DNA from 3 places in the Marivivens sp. JLT3646 genome. Region 3 is predicted to be linked to each of the others. Evidence: riboswitches for the same ligand, from Rfam matches in the RefSeq annotation. Region 3 holds a riboswitch; each other region holds the start of a gene.
The links. A riboswitch is a leader RNA that binds a small molecule or an ion and turns the genes downstream of it on or off. The one in region 3 is predicted to bind S-adenosylmethionine.
Positions count from the first base shown of each region.

Region 1: linked by a shared signal. The riboswitch ahead of BSK21_RS05805 (hypothetical protein) and the one ahead of BSK21_RS01560 (hypothetical protein) in region 3 are both predicted to bind S-adenosylmethionine.
Region 2: linked by a shared signal. The riboswitch ahead of metZ (O-succinylhomoserine sulfhydrylase) and the one ahead of BSK21_RS01560 (hypothetical protein) in region 3 are both predicted to bind S-adenosylmethionine.

Region 1 is NZ_CP018572.1:1,157,395-1,164,846, reverse strand. Features, by position in the region: gene BSK21_RS05830 (plasmid recombination protein) at 128-1,513, opposite strand; gene BSK21_RS05825 (AAA family ATPase) at 1,873-3,840, opposite strand; gene BSK21_RS05820 (GIY-YIG nuclease family protein) at 3,923-4,858, opposite strand; gene BSK21_RS05815 (hypothetical protein) at 4,944-5,402, opposite strand; gene BSK21_RS05810 (ribbon-helix-helix domain-containing protein) at 5,497-5,676, shown strand; SAM-I-IV-variant riboswitch at 5,909-6,007, shown strand; gene BSK21_RS05805 (hypothetical protein) at 6,071-6,700, shown strand; gene BSK21_RS05800 (hypothetical protein) at 6,703-7,194, shown strand; gene BSK21_RS05795 (hypothetical protein) at 7,260-7,452, shown strand, end outside.
Region 2 is NZ_CP018572.1:1,972,883-1,980,334, reverse strand. Features, by position in the region: gene BSK21_RS09865 (DMT family transporter) at 1-299, shown strand, start outside; gene BSK21_RS09860 (inner membrane-spanning protein YciB) at 301-900, shown strand; gene BSK21_RS09855 (Dabb family protein) at 893-1,180, opposite strand; gene BSK21_RS09850 (glutathione S-transferase N-terminal domain-containing protein) at 1,177-1,875, opposite strand; SAM riboswitch at 1,968-2,044, shown strand; gene metZ (O-succinylhomoserine sulfhydrylase) at 2,096-3,274, shown strand; gene folE2 (GTP cyclohydrolase FolE2) at 3,382-4,482, shown strand; gene BSK21_RS09835 (hypothetical protein) at 4,601-4,828, shown strand; gene BSK21_RS09830 (TrkH family potassium uptake protein) at 4,907-6,355, shown strand; gene BSK21_RS09825 (trypsin-like peptidase domain-containing protein) at 6,383-7,452, opposite strand, start outside.
Region 3 is NZ_CP018572.1:292,554-300,005, reverse strand. Features, by position in the region: gene BSK21_RS01595 (DUF4011 domain-containing protein) at 1-659, shown strand, start outside; gene BSK21_RS01590 (hypothetical protein) at 677-934, shown strand; gene BSK21_RS01585 (hypothetical protein) at 931-1,446, shown strand; gene BSK21_RS01580 (hypothetical protein) at 1,658-2,542, shown strand; gene BSK21_RS01575 (hypothetical protein) at 2,600-3,166, shown strand; gene BSK21_RS01570 (hypothetical protein) at 3,228-3,704, shown strand; gene BSK21_RS01565 (hypothetical protein) at 3,701-4,066, opposite strand; gene BSK21_RS01560 (hypothetical protein) at 4,154-4,762, opposite strand; SAM-I-IV-variant riboswitch at 4,824-4,924, opposite strand; gene BSK21_RS01555 (hypothetical protein) at 5,143-6,171, shown strand; gene BSK21_RS01550 (hypothetical protein) at 6,168-6,740, shown strand; gene BSK21_RS15760 (ADP-ribosylglycohydrolase family protein) at 6,737-7,452, shown strand, end outside.

The sequences.
Region 1 (7,452 bases), 860 kb from region 3:
GAGCCAAAAAAAGCGATTGTGGCCCAATGTCCGCTTCCGATGTCGTGGCGCAAGCGCATAGCGCCTGCAGCGAATGTCCGCATTCCGCCCTTTTTCACCGAGGGACAACAACTCCCCGACGTCTACTTCACCTCCCCTTCTCCCAGTCCTCAACGATCCCTTTCGCCTCTTTCCTCACCTCTTCCTTCACATCTTCACGGTCGAAGAACCCGCGCACCTTCCCCATCATATGATCGACCCACTGCGCCTTTCGGCGGGTTACAGCGATGACCTCTGCCAGTGACGACACGACCCGAGAGATGCTCTGCCTGAAGTCGTCGGGTAGGTTCTTTAACGGTGTCAAGTCTTCAACCTTCAGCCGCTGTTCTTCGAGGTCGAAGCCGATTGCGCCATTGGTCAAACCATCAACCGCAGCTTCCAGTGCTCCGATCATGCGGTCCGCCACTTCTTCCTTCTTCTCTACGTCTTCTTTTCTCTTTTGGACCTCTTCGGCCTGAGCCTTCACCGCACGCGCTTGGCGGTCGATCATTTCGGCACCACGCCTGAGGTTTTCTTCTTTTTGGGAGTGAGCGATCCTCTCTTCAGCCAGGCTTTGCCGGCGTAATCGGATCGCTTCTTGTTCGGCGTCCTGGTCCAGCCTTTGCTGGATCAACTGCGCGTCCAGCGCAGCCAGTTCCGCCTCTTTCTTTTCCAGCCGCCTCCTGTAGACGGCGGCCCTTTTGAGTTCCCTTTCAGAGAGCGCACGCTCTCCTTCCAACGCCTTGAGAAGCCGCCGCGTCTTCGCGGCCGATGCCTCAAGGCCTTCAATTTCCACTGCGGTGGCAGTGACCTTCTGTTTCAAGTGTTCCAGATCCTGAGGCAGCTCCCGATGGAGCTGCTTCACACTCTTGTTGACCGTATCGGCGTAGTCGGCCCCCGCCGCGAGCCGCGCATATTTTTTGTTCCCCCGCTCGATGAGCGGGCAATACCGCTGCGCAGCCGCAGCGGCGATGTCTTGTACCTCAGACATGATCGTCGGCTTCGTCAGCTTCGACAGTGGCTCTCCCGCATTGCTGTATCCCCGCAGTTCAAAATGCGCGTGAATGGTTGCTTCATCGCAGTGCACCACCAACCCTTCGACCCTCGTGTCGAGCCGCGCGGCGATGTCGGATGCGACCGCCAAGAAGGTCGCGTTCTGATCGTCTATCGACAGATCTTCGAACCATTGTGCCGCGACGTGGCCGAAGGTGATGATGCCGGAGGTTACGATGCAAGCTGTTGACTTCATCTTACGCAGACGACCCTGACGCAGCGCCTTGACCTCATCTTTGATCACCGCGACCGGACGCGGGGAAACGATGATGCGGTTCAAATGCACCCGCCCCATGTCGACATATTCGGGCTGACGACCCTTGCGATGATCGTGGTTGCGTTGACCATAGACCTGCGCCTGACTCTTGCCCTTGAGGCGGACAGATATGGCGTTCGGGTTGGCATCTTTAGGGTCGACAGGGGGTGCGTATGTGTCTTTCATAAGCGCAATGATCGCGCGTAAGAGCGCAAACCCAAAGCCGCACCATCACGCAATCCACAATATTCGAACACGGTCGGCAGATCAGGGCCCGCCGCACCTTCCCCAAAGGGGTCGGATCAAAAGGCGGAGCATAACCTACTAGCCATAAACTCTTCGCTACGTTCGAGTTATGGCTCTCCGGCGAAGGGAGAAGCCGCGCATCCCCCTTTCGAAACCCCCAGCTGAAGGGGCAACGCGCCCCTTTCAAAACCCCCGTGACATGGCAGACAAAGCGATGATCGGTTAACATGGACTGGGTTGTCAGCGAACGATCTGGTGGACCTATGCGCCCACCGGATCACCTTCGCCCTCCGCACGGATTACGGCGGATCAAGGTCCTGATGCTTGACCTTCTGTAGGATCTCATTGAGCGGCGCGCCTTCGATTTTGCGGTAGGCGATCAGGACCTCGGCCAGCCGATGAACGACCTCTTCGTTGGTCTTGAGAACCCGTTTGATCGATCCATAGAGGTCGTCCAGCAGTGCCCGCATCCGTGCCTGAGCCTCATCGTCCATAACCGCGTCATGCCGCCAAACCAAACCACTCGCGCCAAGGCCACTCTGGTTGTCGATTGCCGTCAGCAGCTTCGTGGCAATCGCGAGATCAGATTGCGGACCGCCGCCTGATCCGCTCGATATATCGCCGAGGAACAGCTCTTCAGAGGCCCGTCCCGCGAGAAGAACAGCGACCTCTCTGTGGATGTCTTTGAGGCGATATTCGGAGGGCTGCAGGTCGTAATCTGTCCGCCCTTCCCCGTTGAATTGGACTTCACACGAAGCGACGGGTTGCCAGTCGATCGCGGTCGAGGCCACGGCATGACCCGCTTCGTGATAGGCCACGCGATGGTCCGCCGCCCTGCGGATCGACCGCTGTTTGGTCAGGACAAACTTCAGCTCTTTGACGATGGCAGAGAGGTCATCACTCTCGATCGAGGCAAAGGCCAATCGGATGAAGGCCCCCGCCTCTGCTGCGGTCTGACCATACATCAGATCGACGATCTCATCGGCATCGCCGATCTCTCCGAAGGCATCGTGAACGACGGCCGTCAAAAGCTCTGCGTCTGTGGTCGACATCTCCGCCTTGAGGTCAAAGCGACCCGGTCGAATGATCGCCGGATCAAGCTGTGTGAGGGAATTGGTCGCGCCCATGATCACCACGCCCGGTGTTCGCTTCAGACGATCGACAGAGGTCAGGAAGGCATTGATGAGACCTGTGACGTAGGCCGTCCCACGACCGTTATCGATGAGACGCGTGCCAAAACTGTCGATCTCATCGATGAAGACGACACAAGGAGCCGCTCCAATCGCGTCGTCCACGCTCTCCTTCATGCGCTGTAAAACGAGATTGAACGCCCCTACCCCTTCGAAGTCAGCCACGCTGAACGCGTGCAGCGGCACCCCTGCGTCCACGGCCACCTGCCTCGCGAGATACGTCTTACCTGTCCCGGGTGGACCGTACAGCAGCAGCGATGACGGCACCCGCCTCCAGTCACCCTGCCCCTCTTTAAACTGTTTTAGACTGCGGACCAACCGACGCGCATAGGCCTGGGCCCGCCCAACACCTGCGATGCCTCGGTGTTGGTTTGCGGCGCTGTCGGTCGATCCGTTCGTCGTCTCGGGGATCATTGTCCCCAGTGAGATCAGGTAACGCTCCAGCGTCTCGATGTTCTCACTGCGCAGCGCCAGAACCATGGCGGTAGGATCGGCTGTCCGTAGATGGTCATCCGTGGGAAGCACCTTTTGAAGGCGCGCCAGATCATAGTGGATATTCCGGTCCTTGAGGGCGTCCAGCACCACCAGCAGGATCTCACGATCAAAGGGCGGCACTTTGATCGGCGCAGGCATCAGCCCACGGAACTGCTCCGGAAAGATCATTTTGGGAAAGCCCACGAGCACAAAGCCACACTGTCGGTCGAGCGCCTCAAAATAGTGGTCTCTGACTGTACGCTCGGCGGGGCGGTAGACGTTCACACTCCGCTCAAGGCTGACGACGCTGAGCGGGTCTGGGTGCGCCAGCGATGTCAGAACCTTGCGAATGATACTGCAGTAGTCACTGATCAGGTATTCTGTCTCAACTTCGAGCACAGTCACAGCGCCCGATTTGAACGCGGGACGCAGAACCTCCATCGTCTGCAGGCCTTTCGCAAGGCATGCCAGCGCGAGAAGAGGCCGATCGGGCCGTTTTAAAAGGCTCGTGCGGTCGGCTTCCAGACCAAGGGGGTCTTCAGCAAAAAAGGCACCGCAAAGGTCTTCGAAGAGTGGTCGCCAGGTCGGAGTAAAGGAGGTCATGACAGCACCTGAGAGACATGGAATTTGGGCCTGCCCCGACACTCGGGGCAGGAGTTTTTGTCCTTAAGAAAGGATGGTGTCTTTAGTCGCGCAGAAGCGCGTTCAGCGTCTGGTCGATCTCTTTGAGAGCCTCCGGCCAGTAGATCTCTGACACCACCTTGATCCGCCCTTGAAACACCTCAAGCGGTACTCGCGCGTGGGGATGGTCCTTCGCCATGCGGCGATGGAACGCCTTCTCGAGCCGGATCGCTGCGCGGCCCTTCTGAAGAGGCTCTTGTCGCAGGAACTCCACCGTGACCTCTGACCCCAGATCGAGCTGCTGGCGAAAGCGGATCGCGGGGTTGGCGCTGAAGCCGACCTTAATCAGCGTCAGATCATCCCAGATCAGGCGCACCACGTAGATGAACGATGGCTTTGCGGACCACCCTCCCCCGCAGTGCGCGCAGTCGAAGCGCCCCGTTTGAAGGTTACCGCGCGCAATGCGTTGCTGATGCCCACAGGCGTCATGCTGATAAAGACGATAGCTTGGAGCACCCTCTGGATCGTCACCCAAGAGGCTCCAACCGCGGGCCATCGCTTCATCGCGCTCTTTTGCCCCGTGGCAGGTCTCGCAGCGAAGGCCTGTCTTGCCCGCCGCCATCCGTTCGATCATCTCGAACTGCCTCTGGACCTGATGCCCGCAGGTCAGCAGAAACCGCCCGTAGTGGGGCTTTCCCGGCACCGCCTCCACAAACTGCAGCCCTGCCTTTTGTGCGATCGTAGATCGCTTTTTTTTGAGACAGCTCTGGCAGATCGGCACGCCAGAGCGGCAGGTAAAGACCTTGGACCGCTGCTGCGCCCCGCAGCGGGTGCATTCGATCAAGAGGTCGTTCCGATTTGCGAACCTGCCGACGATCGAAAAGGCCTTTGAGGATGGGAATTTTAGCCAAGCCTTTGGGATTAGGCGCTGGCTGCGACGGCGGTCTCTGCGCACAGGTTTGGGTTTGCCGCCTGCGGGCGACATTACAACATCGGTCATACTGACCTCCGAATGGAACAGAGAGATTGGGTCCTCACGGCCAGAGCCGCGAAGATGTCTCATCCATTTAAAGGAAAAAAGAGGGTTAAGCCGCGAGAGGCGCCTGTTCGGCGCAAGCCGTCACATAGGCGTCCAATGCCGCAAAAGCATCGACAATGATCCTCGCCAGATCGTCAGACACACCATCCTCGATCAGCATCTCTGCCTGCTCTGCATATGGCGCCGCCGTGACATCAAAGCTTCCCGACCACGCCTGCGAAAGACAGGTGAAAATCGCCGCAAGAGCCTTCAGTTCAACCGACTGCGGATGCTCCTTTGACCGCCGTGCGTACTTCAGGGCAGCATCGATATCCTGCGTCCGGATATTATGTACCCGTTTCCGAAATTCTTCGATCAAGGCTGGGGATTTTACGACCGACACATACTGCTGCAGGTCTGCCGATTGCTGCAAACGTCGCGGCAGAAGCCGAAGACATCCGTAGTACACTGCGGACATACCCGCTTGGTTCCCCGATGGGGAAGTGATATCATTATTTAATGTCATTTATGATCTCCGTAACAGATCGTTCTTGGCACGGCCCACCGAAGAGTTGCCGCTCTTTGGTGGGTCAACTGCAGATTATTATTGAGATTAAATAATGTCAACAAATAAAATGCCCAGAGGCCGTCCGCCGGTCGACACGGAAGCTGTCACCGTGCGCCTACCCCGCGATATCATTGTAAAAATTGATGAAATTCGCGCCCGCAATTTAGGTACTCAATCTCGACCGGACGTTATCCGGCGCGCCATCATTGAGTGGCTGCGGGAAGAAAAGTAACCCCTACCCCCGTCGAAATCTCCAGGAAATTCCACGCAGGCAGGAAGTGATAAGGCGGATCTTGTCCGATTGGCAGAAATCTCAGGGTGCATCGACTGTTTTGACTAGAAGAAGCCTGACCTGATTAGAACCGCCCGAAATATCCGTACAGCGACACGCCGAATGTGAGCAAAACTCATAATCTTTCTGAATTTTTAGTAGTTGCTCTAAAAACGAAAATCCCTTTTAACGGTCTCATCATCAAGAGCTGGGCTTATGCCCACACCAACCTGCGAACTCGGCAAGGTGGTTTCCATGAAGGGATGTGGCCTGTGGGCAAAAACGAGCAAATCCTCATCGACCATTTCTTGGATCGTTCCTCCGTCTGTCGAGTTTCGCTTTCGGAGGAAAGACAATGAAACGTCGCTCATTCTTATCAGCACCTTTTGCGATTGCCACGATGACCGAGGCATTTGGGGAGCCATCGTCTGACGGCTGGATCGAACCGCCTTCTCAAGTCTCAGTGAAGCGAGAACTGCATTTTGAGCCGAGCCATTCAGGACAGGTCATTATCAAGACGGATGCACCTGCTGAGCCAAGGCCATTGGTCAGACCAGAAATCATCGATAGCATTTGGTTTAAGGGCACCTACGAGATCATGCCTCAATCGCTTCATTGGAAGATGATCGATCAGGGTTGGTTCGGAGAGGACGACATTTGGTTTCCGTTTGGAGAAAATGATTGGGAGTACGAACATTGGTTCGCCTATTTCCAACCCGCATGTGAAGCGCACGATCTACTCTGCACGCTTTTCGATGTGAGCAATTTTTGGTTCACAGAACCGAAGGAACTGGGCCTAGGCCTCGATCTACAAATACATCCAAGCACCCCAAGATATGCCACCGCAAAGCTGATTGATCGAAGTTGGATCAACGACTTCAAGGCCGCTGTGGAAAGAAAGACTGACTTCCTTATCGTAGATCCCATCATCCGCCCCGCATCAGGGGCCTTCGTGCCGCGATCGGCAGAAAGTGCAAGAGGTTAATCATGAGCAACCTAGACAACCCAAGCATTGAAGAGTTCTTTGCGGCTTCAAAGCCCGCCCAATATGACTTCATTAATACCATCCTACCCACTGAAAAGCTCTATGAGGAAGCTGGCGATACAATCCTTGGAATGTATTACGAAGGTGCTAGAGACCGAGACAGTGAGTGGATCAATTACCCCGACGATTATGATGTGGTCAGCATCCTCGAGGAGTCGGGTGAGATCGATAGTGATCGCCTCGGTGCAATCGAAAACGGATCACTGTTAGAAGAGGCGGAATTACAAATTCTACGGCGTGATCATGCTGACAACGATCCAGAAGGCTGGGACGGAGTTCACCTTTGGGAGGTTGAACTGAAAGACGGCTCCATATTCGCGGCATTCCAAAGCCAGAGCCAAGGACAAGCTGGGTTCACACTGGACTACTCTCGCAGCTTCATATCCAGAGAAGAGGCAGTCGAATGGCTAGAAACCTTCGAAATTAACTCCTGAATGGACCTGGGGTACCGCATAGGTACCCCAGACCCTTTTAAGAACGCAGGCCTTGGAGCTTTCACATGAAGACATTCATCATGAAGACATTCATAATGCTAATGCTGGCTCTGCTCGCTCGGACAGCTTCAGCGCAGGATCACCCCAATCCTGTCGTTCAATCCATAGTCGATTGGCATAGACAATACTGCTTTGAGGATTTGGCACGCACTGAAAAATCAACGCCAAGGCAAAGTGACTTCGGTATCGACGAGGGAT
Region 2 (7,452 bases), 1.3 Mb from region 3:
GCGTCGATATGCCCATCATCGCGATCATGAAGTTGCGCAAGTCCGGTGATCGTCCGCAAATTGGCCCGTTGATGTGGCGCGGTTTTGCTGGGGCTGTGATTGGGTGGATCAGCTTTGGTGGAGTGATGATCGCGACGCGTTTGGATAAGGTCGGCGAAGCGGCGGTGCTTCGTGAAACATCTACCGTTTTTGCGGCCTTGATTGGATGGTTCATCTTGGGCGAAAAGGTGGGGCCGCGCCGTTTGGCGCTGATGACTTTGATCGCCATCGGAGCAATCATTGTGGAAATGGGAGGCTAGAATGTCAGCAAAACCGATCAATCCGATCCTGAAACAGGTGCTGGAACTGGGGCCGACATTGGCGTTCTTCCTGCTCTACATTAAGATCAAGGATAACACCTATACCATTATGGGCACTGACTATTCCGGCTTTATCGTCGCGGCAGTCGTGTTTATTCCTGTGCTTCTGGCAGCCATGGCGGTGCTCTGGTTCCTCACGAAAAAGCTTTCACGGATGCAAGTATTCACCGCGATTATGGTGATTTTCTTCGGTGGGTTGACCGCATGGTTCAACGATGAGGCCTTCTTTAAAATGAAGACCTCGATTGTTTACGGGCTGTTTTCGCTGCTGCTTGGGATCGGGCTACTACGTGGTCAGAGCTGGCTCGAATACGTGATGGGAGAGTTCCTGCCTATGCAGCGCGAGGGCTGGATGATCCTCACCCGCCGACTGACTTTATTTTTTGCGGGATTGGCCGCGGCCAACGAATTCATCTGGCGCACGCAGAGCGAGGAACTTTGGGTCACGCTCGAAACCTTTGCGTTCCCCGTGGTCCTGTTCTTGTTCCTATGGTCGCAGATCGTAACGCTCCAGCGGTTCCTGATCGAAGAGCCTAAGTAAAGAAATCCGCGGCGATCCGCATGTCGCGCAGAGGGCGCACAATGCGGATCGATTCAGCGTAGAGCGGGTCGGCCTTATAGGCTGCTAGCTGTTCGGTATCGTCAAACTCAGCATAGACAATGAAGTCTGGGCCATCGGGGCTGATGGGGTCAGAGTTCAGGTTTTCCCCGATTTCGATATGGCGGCACTGTTTGATGTTTTCCAAGAGTTTAAGCCCTTGGAAAACAGCGTCGCGATCATCTGCTGACTTCGCTGTGAAAAAGACGATGTGACGTATCATTTTTGTTTGAACAGCCGTTCCATTTCTTCTTTTGAGAAGGCCTTTTGGCGCAGTTCGGCGCCGACTTCCATCCCTTTTGCAACTTCGGGACGTTCCGCCATGCGCGCCATCCAAGCGGCAAAGTTTGGTTTATCGTCAAGCGTTTGTTGCTGACCCTCCCAGCTCGCGGCCCACGGATAGATCGCCATATCCGCGATGGAGTATTCGCCGCAGACATAGTCTTGGTCCTGAAGCTGCTTGTCCAAGACGCGATAGAGGCGGCCGACCTCGTTGCGGTAACGGTCCTGCGCATACGGGAGCACTTGGGGCGGAGACATATCGGGAGCGTATTTGAGGAAGTGATGCGCCTGACCAGCCATCGGTCCGACGCCGCCCATTTGCCACATCAGCCACTGTTCGACCATCACCCGTTCACGCTCTGTCGTGCCACCGAATTTCCCAGTTTTTCGCGCAAGATATTGCAGGATCGCGCCCGATTCAAAAATAGAGATAGGTTCGCCGTCGGGGCCATCACGGTCGACGATGGCGGGCATGCGATTGTTCGGCGCAATGGCGAGGAAGTCTGGCGCAAACTGGTCGCCAGCACCGATGTTGATTGGGATCAGGTTGTAGTCCAAGCCCATCTCGCCCAAGGCGATGGTGATCTTTTTGCCGTTTGGCGTCGGCCAGTAGTAGAGATCGATTGCAGCGGTCATCTGAAACTCCTGTTCGCAAGTTGAGGTCACAATGCGGGTTTCACAGGGGGCTGCAAGGCGTTTTCCTTGACCAGAATGTCACAACGGCGTAACCACTCCGCCGTGGCGATTTGAACCGGATTGCGGGCCACGTTAAATAAGCCGCTAAAAAGGAAACAGGCCAACCCCTGCTCCCTTTATTCGGTGTAGGGGTTTTTTAATGGCCGTAAGGAACAAAGACATGGACAAACTTTCCAAACGCACTCGCGCTGTGCATTCGGGTACTCGTCGTAGCCAGTATAACGAACTGTCAGAAGCAATCTTTCTGACACAGGGGTTTGTTTACGAAACGGCAGAACAGGCTGAAGCCCGTTTTGTGAAACTCGGCGAAGACGAATTCATCTATGCACGATATGGCAACCCGACTGTTGCCATGCTCGAAGATCGTATGGCAGACCTTGAGGGCGTTGAGGCAGGATTTGCCACCGCTTCGGGTATGGCCGCGGTGAACGGCGCGCTGATGTCCATGCTCAAAGCGGGCGATCATATCGTGTCGAGCCGCGCTTTGTTTGGATCGTGCCTCTATATTCTCGAGGACGTGCTTCAGCGGTTTGGCGTCGAACTGACGCTGGTCGATGGTCGTGATCTGGATGCGTGGAAAGCTGCGATCCGTCCCGACACCAAAGTTGTCTTCTTTGAATCGATTTCGAACCCGACGCTCGAAGTGATCGACATGAAATCAGTCGTCGAACTGGCGCACGCCAATGGTGCGATTGTTGTGTGTGACAATGCGATGGTCACGCCTGCGTATTCGATCGCGGGCGAACTGGGCGTTGATCTCATTGTCTATTCGACGACCAAACACGTGGACGGTCAGGGCCGCTGCCTTGGCGGTATGGTTTTGGGCAAGAAAGAGCTCGTTCGGGGGCCGGTCGAGGCATACCTTAAACATACAGGCGGCGCGATGAGTCCGTTCAACGCTTGGGTCATGCTAAAATCGCTCGATACTTTGTTCCTTCGTGTGGGTCAGCAGTCCGAAACCGCACTGAAGTTGGCTGATGCGCTTGCAGGTCATCCTAAACTGAACTCGGTGAGCTACCCTCTCGATCCGCGTCATGCTCAGTATGAACTGGCGAAGTCGCAATACGAGGGCGTCGGTACTGTTCTGGCGATTGACGTGAAAGGTGGCAAAGAAGAATGCTTCCGTTTTCTCAACGCGCTCAAGATTTTCACAATCACCAATAACTTTGCGGACAGCAAATCACTGGTGACCCACCCTGCGACCACAACGCACCAGCGTTTGCCGCAGGATCAGAAAGACACGCTAGGTATCACACCTGGTTTGGTGCGTGTGTCCTGTGGCCTTGAGGATGCTGACGATCTGTTGGCAGACCTGAAACAAGCATTGGATGCCATCTGATGAGTGATCCGCGCGACGGTTCCAAGCGTATTCCCTTCGCATTTGATGGAAAACTGTCGCGCGCATCCCATATAGTGGGGCGTGCTGCACCTGCGGGAGGCTCCGACATGAATATCCATTCGTCCGATATGGACCGTGAACCGTCGCGCGAAGAAGCCGAGGCGGCTCTGGCGCTTTTGCGGCGCTGGGCTGGCGATGCCACACCCGAAGAGGTGGCAACGCTCGATCCTCTCGTGTCACGTTTGATCCCGGGGCAGGAAGTTTCGAATTACCCAGCCCTTGCTCGCGCTTATCCCGAAGATTTCGTTGTGGATGAGGATTACAAGGCGTCGATGCCTGACCTCCAGAACGGGCCAAGTAGCCTGATCAAAGGGGCAAAGCAGCAAATCCAGCACGTCGGGATTTCAAACTTCCGCCTGCCGATCCGGTTTCACACCCGCGACAATGGGGATGTGACGCTCGAGACGTCTGTGACGGGAACGGTGAGCCTAGAGGCGGAAAAGAAGGGCATCAACATGTCCCGCATCATGCGGTCCTTCTATAAACACTCAGAGCAGACGTTTAGCTTTGAAGTGATGGAGAACGCGCTGGACGCCTATATGGCAGACCTCGAAAGTTTCGACGCACGTATCCAGATGCGGTTCCGTTTCCCAATGAAAGTCCGTTCGTTGCGCTCTGGGCTCGAAGGGTTCCAGTATTACGATATCGCGCTCGAATTGGTCGAACGCGCCGGCGTGCGTAAAAAGATAATCCATCTCGATTACGTCTATTCGTCGACTTGCCCCTGTTCGTTGGAACTTTCCGAGCACGCTCGTCAATTCCGTGGTCAGTTGGCCACGCCGCATTCGCAACGTTCTGTGGCGCGTATGTCGGCGGTGATGGAAGACGGCCCTATGTTGTGGTTCGAAGATTTGATCGACATGGCGCGCGTTGCTGTCCCGACCGAGACCCAAGTGATGGTCAAACGCGAAGACGAACAGGCGTTCGCTGAACTCAACGCGGCCAATCCTATCTTTGTCGAGGATGCGGCGCGTTTGTTCTGTGAACAGCTTCAGCAGGATCCGCGCGTCGGCGACTTCCGCGTTGTGGCCAGCCATCAAGAGAGCCTGCACAGTCATGACGCTGTGTCGGTCTTGGTCGAAGGGGAGACCTTTGACAGCGACAGCATTGACCCGCGTTTGTTCACAACGTTGTTCCACGTCGGATAATTTCTGCATTGCAGCAGATGAAATGCTGCAATGCAAAAAGCAGCGGTGCACATGCGGAGCTATTGGTGCTATCGTTCATGTATCGGGGAAACGGCCCGCTCTACATGGATGCTCCTAAATGGCACAAATCGCAGAAAAATCGACCTTTGATGCATCAGCGCTTCGCAGAAAAATCGACGAGTTCTTTTCTGCACTGGGTCGTGGCGTTAAGGCATATGGAGCGCATAAATCGCGCGCTGGTGAAATTGCCGTTCTTAACGCAAAAACCGATGATCAGTTGGCTGCGATGGGTCTTCGCCGCGATCAGATCGCCGTGCACGTTTTCCGCGACATGTTCTACGTTTGATGATGTTGTGATCCGCGGCAGGGAATTTGCCTGCGTCGCGGGTTGACAGAACAGCAGCCTAACGCCAAGCCTTCGGCCATGATTGATATGCGCCCAGTTGGATACGTGATCGGATTGCTAACAGCCGTAATGGGGGTGACCATGGTCGCCCCGATGCTGTTCGACCTTTTTCATAAGGACCCCGAATGGCAGACCTTTCTGCAAAGTTCGGTTCTAACGACCATGGCGGGGGTTTTTCTCGCCTTGGCTTGTTCGAACCAATTGGGCGATGGGCTGACCCTGAAACAGAGCTTTATCCTCACCACAGGTGTGTGGATCGCGTTGCCCGCCTTCGGGGCTATTCCGTTTATGATAGGGGAAACCCAGCTTTCGCTCGTTGATGCGATGTTCGAATCTATGTCCGGTATGACCACGACAGGGGCTACGGCGATTGAAGGGCTAGAGACGCACTCTTACGGCATTCTGCTCTGGCGCGGCATTCTGCAATGGCTAGGCGGGCTTGGGATTGTCATCGTCGCGATGATTTTTCTGCCTGTGATGAAAGTCGGCGGGATGCAGTTTTTCCAGTCCGAGGGCTTTGATACTTCGGGGAAATCTCTGCCTCGTGCCCTGGATATCGCTAAGGGGTTGCTGAACATTTACATCGGTTTGACGGTCGTTTGTGCCCTTTGTTACGGGATCGCGGGGATGAACATGCAGGAATCGATCGTGCATGCCTTCACGACGATTGCGACGGGTGGGTATTCGACCTCGGATGCATCATTCGCCGCGTTCCCCGGTGCGCCGCAGTATGTGGCTGTGGTCTTTATGTTCCTCGCCTCAGTGCCGTTTTTGCGATTTTTGCAAATGGTCACGGGTGATCCAAAACCCTTGTTCCAAGATGCACAGGTGCGGGCCTATTTCACGTGGACCCTCTACGCCACGGCGCTGATTGTAGTATACCGTATGTTCGCCAATGGGGACTACAGCGAAGAGATGTTCCGCTCGACCTTGTTCAATGTTGTCTCGATCTTTTCTGGGACTGGATTCGGGGACGGGGATGTGGTCGCTTGGGGCCCATTTGCCTTTGCGATCCTATTTGCCGTTGGGATGATTGGCGGCTGCTCGGGATCGACAGGTTGTTCGATCAAAGTCTTCCGCTATCAGTTCATGCTGCGTGCGATCTCGGCCCAAATTCGGCGCCTCTATAGCCCGAGCCGCGTTGTCTCTGTTCGGTTCGAAGGCCGTGCCGTGAGCGACGAGGTTCTAAGTTCCGTCATGCTGCTGTTTAGCTGCTTTGTGATGACCTTTGGTATTCTGGTCGTTCTGATGGGTATGACAGGGCTGAGTTTTTTTGCGGCGATCACTGGGGCGTGGACGTCGATCTTCAACATTGGCCCGGTGTTCGGCCCAGAGGTGGGACCGTCTGGCGCTGTGCATCCGTTCCCAGATACTGCCAAATGGTTGATGATCTTGGGGATGCTCCTTGGACGGCTAGAGATCGTATCGGTGATCGTTCTCATCCTGCCACGGTTCTGGCGGTCGTAAAAAGGGGCGCCGAAGCGCCCCAATCCGTTACCAGCAGCTGACCAAGACGGTCATGTCGGACGCCATTGATGTGAGCGTCTCTGGCGGCATGTAAGCCATCGAGTCCGTTGTTTTTGCCGCCACGCCTGCAGTGCTGAGCGCGTTCAAAATGCCTTGAGCGGAATAGGCAAAGCTGACTTCTTCGGGCAGGACTTGATTACCCGTCGCGGGGTGCGGCAAGAGCATGCCAATCACAGCACCGCCATTGTCGAACACAGGACCGCCGATGTCGCCGTCCTCGGTCTGCATGTTCAGGCGCAGGGTGCTGTCAGACCCATCCAAGCCACGCACATCAGCGAGCGTGCCAAATGTCAGCGTCGGCAAAGTAAGCGCGCCGCCATAGGGGTACCCCCCCACGGTGATTTGCGACTGGATGCGGGGCAGGGCGGTTTGAATGTCTGCCGATCCCATCGGGGCAAGACGGCTCTGTGGGCGCAGAACGGCAACGCTGCCGTCGTTGAACACAACATCCGCGTCAAAGCTATCGTCCAGCGTCACCCGCTCACAATTCGCAACAGTGGTAGCTGCCGTGACAACAGTGCCTGAGCCATCCACATAGAACCCAGAGCGTGCGAGTTGCGGTTTACGGATCGCGAGGCCAGAGACCAGATCAATCGACTGCTCGTTGGCAGCTTGGGCGGGGTTGAGCACACCGTCCAGCGTTTCAAAACTCGCCTTCATGATCTCGGTCACGCGGGTGCGGCGCTCGTCGTCACCAGCGGGCCAAACGAGGGCAAAGCCTTTGATCTGACCACCAGAGAGCGACGCAGTCACGTAGGTGTGGATGCTGTCATTCACGCCTTCGATTTCAAACGAACTGTCACGGCGATTTCGGTCGCCCGTTGTCGGCACGATTTCCAGCGTTTGTAGGATTTCATAGAGACCAAAGAACCGTGTACGATCCCCGGGTTGAGAAATTAGCAGGACCGTTACACCCGACCCATCCTTTTCCTCGAACCGAGCAAAGGGGGAATCATAGGCTTTGAATTCAACAGCGCCGGTCGGGATTTCAATGGCGATGCCCGTGGCCTCGTCACGGATCAGTTCCATATCCAGAC
Region 3 (7,452 bases):
AGCATCCAAAATACCCTCTGGGATACATCTGCGGTATCGAATGTGATGGGGCGACATATCACAGCTCAAAGAGTGCCCGTGACCGTGATCGCTTGAGAGAAGAAGTCCTTAACCGTCTTGGATGGGATCTCTACCGTATCTGGTCCACCGACTGGTTCCGTGACCCACTCGGCTGCAGAGAAGTTCTCAAAGGTTACTTGGCGCAACGATTAGAAACCATGGTGAAGTCGATGCCCAAAATTGTTCAGCCCTCCGTGGTTGAACCTAAGCGGGTCATTGCTCCAACACCACAGACGGAACGCAGGTCAGTCACCACCACTGCACCCACACGAGCACCACAACCCAGTGCTGCGCCCGTCAGAACAGAAGTCAGGCGTGACACACCGGTACGACAAGCAGAAGCTCCTGGTGTACGCATCGGGACCAAACTATCAATCCGTTATCTCAATGGTCCTAGAGCAGGCGTTGTCGCTAAGTTCTGGTTCCAGAAGACCACAAATGACCGCAATTTTGAGGTTAACGGATACAAATCTGTGGGAACAGACAGTCCTCTGGGAGAGGCCCTCGAAGGGGCTCAAGTGGATGATATCGTATCCTTCAACATTAGAGACGATGAAATACGTGTCCAAATCATCGATATGCAGCACGCTCAGCATTGATCAGGTGGAAATGCGACATGACACTCAAAATCCGAGATGGTCACATTTACGCTGACAATGGCGAATGGCTAAAGAAAATCGACTGCCCAAAAGCTGCACGACTGGTGGATATGCAAGTTGTGTCCGACGAAACTTTTCAGTGCAGCCTGTGTGATCATGTCATTCATAACACTGATTTTATGTCAGAAAATGATATTGTGGCTCTACTGAAGGGCGATCCCCAAGCATGTCTAAAAATCAGCATTCTAAACCCAATATTTGAGGTTCAAACATGACAGATGGCCTGTATCCAGGCGAAGAATGTCGCCTTAATAACAACTCTAGGCTTCCTGTTGTTAAGACCTGTTACAAGGCCCATGAGCTCAACGAAGCTATCCAAGAAGGCCATAAGGTCTCTGTTCTACAAATCAAAGAAAGCCCGGAACTAAAATTACGGGGTCTATTGCTCCGCAACCGTACATCCGGCGTATATTCTCTTGTTTCAGACCGCACCATGTTTGTTCAGTACTCAAACGTCGTTGAGTATCCAGAAGACGATTGGGAAACGATCCATGAGGTGAACGGATATGCCCGCAACAGACCAGCGTCGGAAGGTTGGGGCGCATATATTTTGCCCTTAGGCATACAACCAGGCGACAGGGTCTACATAGAAGACCTGATAGAAGATATAGTAGCACAAAGTTTCTGGTATTCAGTCGGACCTGCCGTTGATGCTGAGGGCATATGGAACGGCACCACAATTGAAATCGACCACAAAATGTATCGGCGTTTTACGCTCATTGGTTAAGATAGACTCCACTCGCTTCTGCGAAAGAGGCCACATCGGGGCGCAGAAGCGGTAATTCGATTGTTCCATAAGCATGAAGTTTAAGAGTTGACGACTTTACGTCTCTCGAACGAAAGTCTCAGGGTAATACTTACAAGAACACCTCCAAAAACGCCGTTCGATCCCTTTTTGGATTTCATCTCTTTGACAGCTCAAGTTCGAGGCTAAGCACATGAATACTCTTCAATATTTTGGAATGCTCTACGTGGATTGGGCGGAGAGCGGTTACTACGCATACCTCATTGTTTTGGTGGCAGCCCTGATTACTGGACTTGTGCACAAGACTGAATATCGCCTCCCTCGTTCAACTTACTTCTTGAACATCTCTTTGGTGACATTTGGGTCCGGATTGATCCAAGCGATCTGGCTTTTTTCTCTAGAAGCGACTGCGGGAGGTTACGTTTGGATCCTCGCCCTTATCGATTTCTTAAGTTGGGCAGCGGCAGGATATTTCCTGGTCATGTTTGGTAAAGCTCGCTCTAATGATGCCTTTGGTCACTCTCGATACGCCGCTCTTGCCTTCATCCCACTTGCTAACTTTGTTCTTCTGTTCAAAGGACCCAAAGACACTGTCTTTCAGACATCTGGATCAGGTCTAACAGTCGGAGCACCCGCCGTCGTGATAGGTCTCATTGCTTTTGGAATTGGTCGAGGATCTGCTCCAGGGCTCGAACAAGCGGTCCTCCAAAAGGTCAATGAGTTCGCTGGCACCCAAACCGCTACAGATATCGGAAAGGCTTATTTCGAGTTTTACCTAAAAAGAGACGGTCTGGATGGTGGACTACAATACTTGGCATCTTTGGATAGCGTAGGGCCAATTGATGGCGTCACAGATCTCTCCAGTATTACTGCGCAGAATGGCGTTTTAACGTATGACTTCACGATAAACGACAACTCTATCACAGGCCTCAACCCAGAATGGACTTCGAATGTCCAAGCGGGCAATTGCATCACCTATACAGATGCGATCAACGCAGGCGCTACTATCAAGTATTTGTATCACACCCAGAGCCGGGTTCTGGCCGATATTCAATCCCATTCAAGTAGCTGTCGTTGATGCCTTCATCTACTGAAGCCACTCCAGCGACAGAGTAATCCAGACAGGAAACACGCTGTGCGTAATATATTTTTATCAGCTTTACTTATAACGACATTGCCAGTTAGCGCACAGGCTTACTCGTATTCTTGCGGCGGAGCTCAGGCGGATGACACTCATGATTTCATCGAGCTCTATGACTTCAAGAATGAAATGACCGTTCAAGCACTCATCGGTAATGAAGGCCTCGCCTATCAGTCCCGTTTAACTATTGAAATCTGTAACGGCACCGCCAGAAGATCCACAGTATTTATAATACCCGATCTGGAGCTCGTTCCCGAAATCTGCGGTTCGGACTTCCCCGTCATGATCAATAGCTATGTTTCGTTCGATATACAGTCGAGCATTGGTGGTCTCGTTATCGACAGAGAAAATGTCGATGAACTAGCACCAGGCCTTTGGCCATGGGACATCGAGGGGGACCTAATCATCTGGAGCAAATGGGCGGGGCATGGAGATCAATCGCAAATCATCAGCTATCAGCTGTATGGCGATAATCTCATAGCGTCTTTCGGCATTGTAGATAACTGCTCCGACCAGTCCCAAGACTTCAAAGCACGATTTATCGGTAAAGCATTGCCGTAACGGCGATAGAACCGCCAATTTTTGATACCAAAAACACAACTAGCGCAGTAGGAGATTTTCGATGTCACTGCCCGTCAAGATATTCGTTTATGCACTTTGGGCATTCCCAATCATTGATGCGTTCAATTTTGCAATGAGCTTCTCCATGACCCCTCTAGTAAGGGTCATCTTTGGATTTGTGATTGCCTACTACACACTGAACTGGTCGCTCAAACTTGGCGGTGCGTTTTACCTATTTTCCACCATTATGTTTGGTGGGCTGGCCTTGGTAGGTCTGGGCACATGGCTTTACTTTGTTGCTGCTTTCATGGCGGCAGGAGCTTACACGCTTCTCTTCAGTAAGAGCTCGACAGATATGAACACAAAAGCCGCAAAGGCTGAGTTCACATCACGTGAACTCGACTACCAGTATAAAGGATATGAAGTCTACAAATCGCCTAATTTCTATTGGTGCGACAAGGAAAGCTTCAAGAGTACCAAAGAAGTTGAAGCCTACATTGAGGACCTCATTGCGATCAACTCTGAGGGTCGCTCCTAGCGGTTTCGAGGCTCCAAGCGGCCCCTGAGAATAACCTCTGATGGGCCAAGCCACGGATAGTCTTCCCAACTGAACTTGCCATCCAAGAAGGTGAAGACAAACTCGAAGTCATGCAGGCGAATAGTCAGCACATCTTTCTCACGAAACTGATGCGGCTGATCAAATGCCTTGCCACTATTGAGGTCATTTAAAAGATGCTCTCTCAGATAGTGCTCAATCACGAGGGGCTGCTCTGGGCAAATGACCAAACCGACGAGGTCGCAATCGGGATCGATTTGACGCTCTAACGTCCAAATATTGGTTTCATTTTCACCTACCTCTGAGCAGGTGCAGAGCTGAATAAATGTCGTTGGTTCACACATTTCAAATACGCTTTCTGAGATCTAAAATCTGCTATCTGTTTTAATGTCCCAAGCAGATCTTAGACAAACATCACGGATATAAGTAGTTTACTTATCTTCCCTAGCATGGAGCTGAGGATGCACTTCTGTCTCCACCGTCAGATGCGCTGCCTTGCTCTCTACCAACTCTTTAAAACCAGAGATCCACTGCGGTCCCTCAAGTTTTACGGTGGCATACCTCGGCGTGGAAGGATGCAGCATGAACTCTAGCCCGTATCCTACATCTTTGGGATCGATGAACCAAAAATTATTGACCCCAAGTAGGTTCGATATGAGGTCGTGTGCCTCACATGCGGGCTGAAAATACCCAAACCAAACTTCGTATTCCGGTGAGTTTTTCTCGAAAGGAAACCACAAATCCTCTTCACCAAACCAGCCACTATCAATCATTTTCCAGTGTAGCGACTGAGGCATTATTTCATAAGCACCCCTACCCCAAATACTATCAATGACCTCTGGCTTTATGAGGTGCCGAGGCTTGTCAGGCGCATCCGTTTTAATCAGCACCATCCCCTTGTGGCTCTGCTCTAAATGCAGAGTGCGTTTCACATTTACCTTAGGGGTTGGGTCAATCCACCCGTCATAAGCGGGCTCTCCGAAAGCCTCAGTCATAGTTGCCATAGCAACTGGGGCAGCAAGAAAAGAACGTCGTTTCATTGTCAGAACTCCGAAAGCAGAAACGGCAATCCGGATCCAAACAAAACCGACAGACTTCTGGGGTAATACTCATTTTTGCCCATTGGCCACATCCCATTTTGGAAACCACCTTGCCGAGTGAGCAGGTTGGTGCGGGCATTCGCCCGGCTCTTGATGTTAAGGCCCTTAGGTTACGACATTTAGCAGAGCCGTCAACACCAACTCTTGCTCTACTATGACAGCCACAGAACCTCTGCCCTCGGAGCCATCTTCATATCCCTCCAAGTTAGATATCCATGACTTGTTTTTGTCCACTTATAGTGCACACACTGGAGCATAAGGATTAGCATCGACTTATGTCTGCAACCGTCCATCGCACCATGTGTAGGAGATGAATTCTGATGACCCCTGTCATGGAGAAAGTGGACCGAATTCTCATTCGCTTTGGCTATGATAAGCCAACGAGACTGGGTTTTTTTCTATTCTTAGGTTGGAGTTCTTTGGTAGGCCGACCAGAAGAGACACATGACAACATCATTAAGCGGCTCAACCTCTACCCTCACTGCGATATTAACAATGAATATCGGGGGTTATTGGAGCAAATCGACTTTGCGAGAGTTCACAATATTTACGATGAACTTGTATGGCGTCTCGACACAGACATAACGGCGAGAAACATATCAAACATCGAAGGCGTTGAACTTTCAGAGTTCAATTTCAAAAACTACCATCTATTAGACGATGACGACCAGAAAATCGTGAAGCTAGGGGACAGTGAATATCTGTTTTCTGAGGCCATGAGACAGTTCGGACTTGTCATGGAGGCGGCCGAATTTGGACCGGTTCAAGCGTTCAAGTCTGGAATGTGCCTCGCAAATATACGTTGCCAGTATGATGTGGAGGCCAGTCGCTGGAGTGTTGCGCATATCCGGAAAAAACTGCCGCTGATATTTCACGCAGCAGATTTCATATCATACAACCCAGACGCTTATGGCGAAGGATACCTTGCGACACAGATACCGTTGCAAGTCTTTCTAAATGGCACTCCCAGCGAGTTTGGGCAGCTGTGCTGGTATTATCAGTCTTGGATCCTCTTCAAAGACCAGCTTCCTATCCCCGGAGTTGAAGCGATGCCGATCTACGATTTCATGAACTGGTGTTATGATCGAGCCAAAGCATTCTTCCAAGCGTTCTACGATAAAATTATCGAAGTAACGGCGACTTACGAGAATACTTCGTTGTTTCCCGCCTTCAAAAGTGACGTTGATGAGCGACCACTTATTATTAAGGCTCTCAACGAACATTACGGAGATTTTGATGCAGATCGCACAACATCAGATCCTATCGTGCGAGCACTGATCATCTTTGGTTATTTTTGCTCACTTTGCGAAACAACGGTTGCGCAAGCAGGCTTGAGGCCCATCCAATGAAACATCTCTTCATCTCACTTTTTTCAATATTTTTTGCGACGTCACAGGTTCTAGCGGCTTCAATCCCTCCAGAAGATCAACTTGCCATTGATGCAATCACTGCTGAATTCCAAAAGCAGTGTGATGCAGAGCAAGGGCATTTCCGTGATATCGACGCCGATATGAACGCTCCACTCCGGGGCGAGTTAACATTGGGTGAGAGCAAAATATATCAAATCCCGATTACAACAGACGGAAAACTCGCAACCGTTTTGGTACCTGAGTTCCGCTGCACAAATATCGGCTACGCTTGGTGCGGAACAGGAGGATGCGGCTTCTTTATTATCGTCGATGGCATCCCATACCGAAAGTGGGTGAGCCATGAGCCTCGCTCGATTACGATCCCCACATACACAGACGAAGAAGTGGTCATCATATACCCTCAACACGGTGGATCGTGCGACACAGCTTCTGACCAAAGTTTATCGGGGTCAGATTCTTGTTATTCGCTTTTCATGTGGAATGAACGCCTTTCGACTTTTATCTCGCCAGACGGTTCCATTCAGGAATGGTATCCGGATATGCCATGACAATGATGACGACCTCGAAGCCTGATGCATTGCCTGTTGATCCTCGCTTAAAGGATTTTCATAGCGAAAGAACAAAGCTCGCCAACGGTTACGACCGCAACGGCTTACTGACTATGTCCGATGCCGAGTTTGAACGACATCACGGGTTCATCCAGTGGGCATTTCCAACGCCCGAAAAATCATACCATAATTTCAGTGCGCCACTGCTCGACCTTGGAAGTGCCGTGTGGCTGTCACAAGACCTCAAAACACAAGAATTCTTAGAACAAATGTCGGTAAGATTTCTGACATTTCTAAAGAATACCGACGCTTGGAAAGCACGCTACAACCATAACCACCTCAGAATAACTCGCATTCTTCATAGCTTGCGGATCCTTCACAGTCTTGAATTGTCTAATTGGGTTCACGGCCAGGTTCGTGACCTTGCAGGCCAAAGTTACGACCTCATGGAGAAAGCGAGAGGATTTTGGGATCATCAGATTTCGTCTCGGAATGACAAAATTGCAGGGACACTAATTGGCCTCGCTATTGGTGATGCCCTGGGTGCACCTGTTGAGTTTTCGCCACGAGGCTCTTTCCCGTTAGTTACATGCTATCGAGAAGGCGGAAGATTTAACCTTCCCGCCGGGGCGTGGACTGATGATACCGCTATGGCACTTTGCCTCGCCGACAGTCTCATTGAGACTGAAGCATTTGATGCTGCCGACCTGCT